2 linked regions of the Azospirillum brasilense genome follow. The protein of the gene in region 1 interacts with the protein of each later gene in a pairwise test. Links are inferred from orthologs where the notes say so. Each region holds a gene or a part of one and is shown on either strand. Other genes may lie near its edges. The genes, in order: uvrB and uvrA.

Evidence for each region.
Region 2: the proteins of uvrB (region 1) and uvrA interact in binary tests that used the Escherichia coli proteins (3 or more experiments, as listed by UniProt). The link is inferred for Azospirillum brasilense from one-to-one orthologs.

Annotation. Positions count from the first base shown.
Region 1 is NZ_CP032346.1:1,822,241-1,825,534, reverse strand. Bases 31-3,010 are described here. They hold uvrB (excinuclease ABC subunit UvrB), read right to left. Parts: upstream 2,600-3,010; coding sequence 461-2,599; downstream 31-460. Other genes in these bases: D3869_RS22235 (branched-chain amino acid aminotransferase), read right to left, coding at 2,813-3,010; D3869_RS22245 (neuropeptide-like protein 29), read right to left, coding at 93-356. Outside these bases: more of D3869_RS22235, read right to left, coding at 3,011-3,294. UniProt on the Escherichia coli protein: The UvrABC repair system catalyzes the recognition and processing of DNA lesions. A damage recognition complex composed of 2 UvrA and 2 UvrB subunits scans DNA for abnormalities.
Region 2 is NZ_CP032346.1:581,513-585,260, forward strand. The notes cover bases 118-3,551. They hold uvrA (excinuclease ABC subunit UvrA), read left to right. Parts: upstream 118-498; coding sequence 499-3,351; downstream 3,352-3,551. Other genes in these bases: D3869_RS16740 (hypothetical protein), read left to right, coding at 3,467-3,551. Also shown: D3869_RS16730 (single-stranded DNA-binding protein), read right to left, coding at 1-10; more of D3869_RS16740, read left to right, coding at 3,552-3,667. UniProt on the Escherichia coli protein: The UvrABC repair system catalyzes the recognition and processing of DNA lesions. UvrA is an ATPase and a DNA-binding protein. A damage recognition complex composed of 2 UvrA and 2 UvrB subunits scans DNA for abnormalities.

The sequences.
Region 1 (3,294 bases):
AGCGGGAGCGAATGTATTCAGGTCATGATCGGACCAAAGCATTGAGCCTTTGTTAACGACGATTTCCGGTCACGGGCTGGCCCCGCCGCTCCTCACCAGCCGCCATGCCGGTGATGATGACGGGGGCCGCCATGGTGACCGCCGCGATGCCCCCCGTAATAGCCACCATAGTAGGGGCGGCCATACACGACGGGGGGCGGCCCGTAATGGCGGTACTGCGGGCGCTCGTAATAGCCGTAGCCATAGGAACGGTGTCCGTAGCCATAGACAGGTCCCGGACTCCCCGCGGCGACGTAGCAGCCGGACAGCAGGAGGGCGGCGAAGGACAAAAGAAACAGCGAGCGGAGCGTCGTCATTGGCGTTCCTGTGCCAGGGGTCGCGGCCCGGCGAGCGGGCCGTACTGGCAGGATGAACGCTTGGGACGGGGACATTATTCCCGACGCGACTCCGCCCTTCCCGGTCAGCGCCGTCCGCGGCGGCCCTGCTTCTTCGGAGCGCCCTCGGGAATGCCGCGGCCCTGGCGGGCGGAGCTGATCCCGATGCTGCCCGGCTGCTCCAGCCCGAGGTCCATCGCCTCCAACCGGCGGAGCTCGTCGCGCAGGCGGGCGGCCTCCTCGAACTCCAGGTCGGCGGCGGCGGCCTTCATGCGCTTCTCCATGTCGGCCATCACGGACTTCAGATTGTGGCCGACCAGCTCCGTCGCGTTCAGGCCGGTCTTCACGGTGACGTGGTCGCCGCGCTCGTAGACGCTCTCCAGGATGTCGCCGATCGCCTTCTTCACGGATTCCGGCGTGATGCCGTGCTCCAGATTGTAGGCCCGCTGCTTCTCGCGGCGGCGCGCCGTCTCGTCGATGGCGTACTGCATGGAGGCGGTGACCTTGTCGGCGTAGAGGATCGCCCGCCCCTCGACGTTGCGCGCGGCGCGGCCGATGGTCTGGATCAGCGACGTCTTGGAGCGCAGATAGCCCTCCTTGTCGGCGTCCAGGATGGCGACCAGCGAGCATTCGGGGATGTCCAGGCCCTCGCGCAGCAGGTTGATGCCGACCAGCACGTCGTAGGCGCCGAGCCGCAGGTCGCGGATGATCTCGATGCGCTCCAGCGTCTCCACGTCGGAGTGGATGTAGCGCACGCGCAGACCCGCCTCGTGCATGTATTCGGTCAGCGCCTCGGCCATCTTCTTGGTGAGCGTGGTGACCAGCACGCGGTTGCCCTTCGCCACCACCTCCTTGCACTCGTGGATCAGGTCGTCCACCTGGGTCTCGGTGGGACGGATGATCACCTCCGGGTCGATCAGGCCGGTCGGGCGGACCACCTGCTCGGCGAAGACGCCGCCGGTGCGCTCCATCTCCCACGGGCCGGGAGTGGCCGAGACGAAGACCGTCTGCGGGCGCATGCCCTCCCACTCCTCGAACTTCAGCGGGCGGTTGTCCATGGCGCTGGGCAGGCGGAAGCCGTACTCGGACAGCGTTTCCTTGCGCATCCGGTCGCCGCGGTACATGCCGCCGATCTGCGGAACCATGACGTGGCTCTCGTCCACGATCAGCAGCGCGTCGCCCGGCAGATACTCGAACAGCGTCGGCGGCGGCTCGCCCGCCGCGCGGCCGGTCAGGTAGCGTGAATAGTTCTCGATGCCGGCGCAGGCACCGGTGGCCGCCATCATCTCGATGTCGAAGGTCGTGCGCTGCTCCAGCCGCTGCGCCTCCAGCAGCTTGCCCTGGGCGTTGAACTCCTCCAGCCGCAGCTTCAGCTCGCGCTTGATCTGCTCGATGGCCTGGTTGAGCGTCGGCTTGGGCGTCACATAGTGGCTGTTGGGATAGATGCGCACGGCCTCCAGCGAGGCGATCTTCTCGCCGGTCAGCGGGTCGATCTCGTGGATGCCCTCGATCTCGTCGCCGAACAGGGAGATGCGCCAGGCGCGATCCTCCATGTGGGCGGGGAACAGCTCCACCGTGTCGCCGCGCACCCGGAACAGGCCGCGCCCGAAGGCGGCGTCGTTGCGCTTGTACTGAAGCTCGGTCAGCTTGCGCAGCAGGTCGGGCTGGGCGACGACCTCGCCCTTGCGCAGGTCGACGGTCATCTCCGAATAGGTCTCGACCGAGCCGATACCATAGATGCAGGAGACCGACGCCACGATGATGACGTCGTCCCGCTCCAGCAGCGCCCGCGTCGCCGAGTGGCGCATCCGGTCGATCTGCTCGTTGATCGAGGATTCCTTCTCGATGAAGGTGTCGGTGCGCGGAACGTAGGCTTCAGGCTGGTAGTAGTCGTAGTAGGAGACGAAGTATTCCACCGCGTTGTTCGGGAAGAAGGACTTCATCTCACCATAGAGCTGCGCCGCCAGCGTCTTGTTCGGGGCGAGCACCAGGGTGGGGCGCTGGACGTGCTGGATGACGTGCGCCATGGTGAAGGTCTTGCCCGACCCCGTGACGCCGAGCAGCACCTGATCCTTCTCGCCGGCGCGCAGCCCCTCGGTCAGTTCCCCGATGGCGCGCGGCTGGTCGCCGGAGGGCTTGAACTCCGACACCAGTTCGAACTTCTTGCCCGCCTCCAGCTTGGGCAGGGACTTCTGCGGGAGGGCGGTCAGGACGGGATGGGACATGCGGGTGCGCTCGCGCCAGGGGTACGGAACGGGAACCGAGTATATGGCCCACCCCACCCCCGCTGTCGAGCGTGGGCTTGTCCGGAATGTCCGCTCGCGCTTGCCCCTGGCCCTCCCCCGCTCTCAGCGGACCTATGGTCCGCCTGCCGCGTCAGCGCAAACCTTTGGTTTGCGCGAGAGCTGCGCAGGGGGAGGGAAAATAGGGCGTGTCCCTTACCCGCGCACCAGCGCGTCGTAGTCCTTCACCAGCGTCTCGCAAACGCGGCCCGGTGTGAAGCGGTGGTCGCCGATCTGGCCGACCGGGGTCACTTCGGCCGCGGTGCCGGTCAGGAAGACCTCCTGGGTGTTCGCCAGTTCGTCGGGCTGGATGTGGCGTTCGATGACCTCGATGCCGCGGGCCTTGGCGAGGTCGATCACCGTGCGGCGGGTGATGCCGTCCAGGAAGCAGTCGGGCTTCGGCGTGTGGATCTTGCCGTCCATCACCAGGAACAGGTTCGCCCCGGTCGCCTCGGCCAGATAGCCGCGGTAGTCAAGCATCAGAGCGTCCTGGTAGCCCTCGGCCTCCGCCGCGTGCTTGGACAGCGTGCAGATCATGTAGAGGCCGGCCGCCTTCGAGGCGGTCGGGGCGGTGTCCGGGGCCGGGCGGCGCCACGGCGCCCAGGTCAACTTGATGCCGGCCATCTTCGCCTCGGGGC
Region 2 (3,748 bases), 1.2 Mb from region 1 along the record:
ATACATTCATCGCACGTGTCTCCTAGCGCGGGTTCCCGGTATCCCATCCGACCCGTTCGGGCGCCCGGCGGAAGGGCGTCCGGATACCGGGGGTGTCTGTTCGCAGGGCCGGTTTGATCCGTGGTCCGGTCCATGCCCGCCCCGCCTTGCTTCACAAAGCACGGGGGATGGGCACGGGTCAACCGCCGCCGCCGGAGCGTCTTGCCCCTTCCGTCCGGATCAACCCGCCCGGCCCGCACGAAAGAGAACACTCCATGAACAAACATAGCAGAGAGAGTCCGTGCCGCCAACCGATTCCTTGGTGGCTCCCCAACATCGTCTCCCCGGCGCCTCTCCGCTCCCTCCCCGGCGTTCCCGCATCCCGCCCCTGCGTCCCACGCGGCCGGAAAGGGACGCGCGCCGGTGGCAATACGCCTGCGCGTGGCACATATCTGTCCGGGCTTTCGGAGCTTTTTTTGGCGCCTTCCCTTCCCCTCCGGTTTCGGCTAAGAACACTCCATGAACAAGCACATCAGTGTCCGCGGCGCGCGGGAGCACAACCTCAAGAACGTCGATGTCGATCTGCCTCGGGACGAGCTGATCGTCATCACCGGCTTGTCGGGATCGGGCAAGTCATCGCTGGCGTTCGACACGATCTACGCGGAAGGCCAGCGGCGTTACGTCGAGAGCCTGTCGGCCTACGCGCGCCAGTTCCTGGAACTGATGCAGAAGCCGGACGTCGACTCGATCGAGGGGCTGTCGCCGGCCATCTCGATCGAGCAGAAGACGACCTCGAAGAATCCGCGCTCCACCGTCGGCACGGTGACGGAGATCTACGATTACATGCGCCTGCTGTGGGCGCGGGTCGGCATCCCCTACTCCCCGGCCACCGGCCTGCCCATCGAAAGCCAGACGGTCAGCCAGATGGTCGACCGCATCCTGGCGATGCCAGAGGGCACGCGCCTGCTGCTGCTGGCGCCGCTCATCCGTGGCCGCAAGGGCGAGTACAAGAAGGAGATCCAGGACCTCCGCAAGCGCGGCTTCCAGCGCGTGCGCGTCGACGGCACGATGCACGAGATCGACGAGGTCCCGGCGCTCAACAAGAAGCTGAAGCACGACATCGACGTGGTGGTCGACCGCATCGTCGTCCGCGAGGGGCTTGGCAACCGCCTGGCCGATTCGCTGGAGACGGCGCTCGGCCTCGCCGACGGCATCGTCTTCGTCGAGAACGCCGAGACGCACGAGCAGACCGTCTTCTCGCAGAAATTCGCCTGCCCGGTGTCCGGCTTCACGATCCCGGAGATCGAGCCGCGGCTGTTCTCCTTCAACAACCCGTTCGGCGCCTGCCCGGCCTGCGACGGGCTGGGCAGCAAGATCTACTTCGACCCCATGCTGGTCGTCCCGGACGAGCGGCTGTCGCTGAAGAAGGGCGCCATCGCCCCCTGGGCCGGCTCCTCCTCGCAGTATTACGTGCAGACGCTGGAGAGCATCGCCAAGCATTTCGGCGTCGCCATGGACACGCCCTGGGAGACGCTGCCGGAGAAGGTCCGCCAGACCATCCTCTACGGTTCCGACGGCGCGCCGATCACGATGACCTACGACGACGGGCTGCGCAGCTACCAGACGAACAAGGCCTTCGAGGGCATCGTCAACAACCTGGAGCGCCGCTACCGCGAGACGGAAAGCGCCTACATGCGGGAGGAGCTGTCCAAGTACCAGTCCTCCCAGCCCTGCGAGACCTGCAAGGGCGCCCGCTTGAAGCCGGAAGCGCTGGCGGTCAAGGTGCACGGCCAGCACATCTCCCAGGCGGCGGAGATGTCCATCGCCGACGCGGCGACGTGGTTCAGCACGCTGAACGACCATCTGCGCCCGAAGGACAAGGAGATCGCCTACCGCATCCTCAAGGAGATCAACGAGCGGCTGGGCTTCCTCAACGCGGTCGGGCTGGAATATCTGACGCTCAGCCGCGGCTCGGGATCGCTGTCCGGCGGCGAGAGCCAGCGCATCCGCCTCGCCTCGCAGATCGGGTCGGGCCTGACCGGTGTGCTCTACGTGCTCGACGAGCCGTCGATCGGCCTGCACCAGCGCGACAACGACCGGCTGCTGGCGACTCTGAAGCGGCTGCGCGACCTCGGCAACACCGTGATCGTGGTCGAGCATGACGAGGACGCCATCCGCACCGCCGACTATCTGGTGGACATGGGCCCCGGCGCCGGCCAGCACGGCGGCACCGTGATCGCCCAGGGCACCCCGGCGGAGGTCCAGGCCAATCCGGACAGCGTCACCGCCCAGTTCCTCAACGGCACCCGCTTCGTGCCGGTGCCGGACCAGCGCCGCCCCGGCCACAAGGGCCAGTTCCTGGAGGTGAAGGGCGCGCGCGCCAACAACCTTCAGAACGTCTCGGCGCGCATCCCGATGGGCACCTTCACCTGTGTGACCGGCGTGTCGAGCGGCGGCAAGTCCACCCTGATCATCGAAACGCTCTACAAGGCGGTGGCGCGCAAGCTGATGGGCGCCCGCGAGCATCCGGCGGAGCATGACGAGCTGCTGGGGCTGGAGAATCTCGACAAGGTCATCGACATCGACCAGTCGCCGATCGGCCGCACCCCGCGCTCCAACCCGGCGACCTACACCGGCGCCTTCACCCCGATCCGCGACTGGTTCGCCGGCCTGCCGGAGGCCAAGGCTCGCGGCTACGGCCCCGGCCGCTTCTCCTTCAACGTGAAGGGCGGGCGCTGCGAGGCGTGCCAGGGCGACGGCGTCATCAAGATCGAGATGCACTTCCTCCCGGACGTCTACGTCACCTGCGACGTCTGCCACGGCAAGCGCTACAACCGCGAGACGCTGGAGGTCACCTACCGCGACAAGACCATCGCCGACGTGCTCGACATGACCGTCGAGGAGGGCAAGGAGTTCTTCAAGGCGGTGCCCGGCATCCGCGACAAGCTGGAGACTTTGGAGCGGGTGGGCCTCGGCTACATCCACATCGGCCAGCCCGCCACGACCCTGTCGGGCGGCGAGGCGCAGCGGGTGAAGCTGTCCAAGGAACTGAGCCGCCGCGCCACCGGCCGCACCCTCTACATCCTCGACGAACCGACCACCGGTCTGCATTTCGCCGACGTCGAGAAGCTGATGGAGGTGCTCCACGCGCTGGTCGACCAGGGCAACACGGTGCTGGTGATCGAGCACAATCTGGAGGTCATCAAGACCGCCGACTGGATCATCGACCTCGGCCCCGAAGGCGGGACCGGCGGCGGCGAGATCGTCGCCGAGGGCACCCCGGAAGACGTGGTGAAGGTCAAGCGGAGTTACACCGGCCAGTATCTGGCCCCCTACCTGAAGGCGAAGCCGAAAAGCCGGAAGAGGGCGTAAAGAAGGGCCGGGGTCATCCCCGGCCCTTTTCTTTTGACCGATTTTTGTCCCGGAAACAAAGCCGCCGCGGGGGCGTTTCCTCTTCATCGTTCGCCAAACAGGATGGAGACGGAGCATGTCCAGGACCATGATGTCCGGTGTGGCGCTGGCCTTCGGCGCGGCCCTGCTGGTCAGCGCCTGCGGGACCGACGAGTCCACCAGCACCACGACCACCACCACGACCACCTCGCCCGGCTACGGCAATTCCAGCCTGACCACCCCGCCGACCGGCGGCTCGACCACCACCGAGCGCACGACGACGACCAAGAGCGAATAAGGACTCTTCGTTTCGCTCCCAAATGAAACGGCCGGTTCCGCACAGGCGGGACCGGCCGTTGTCTTGCCGATCTTTTCCTCG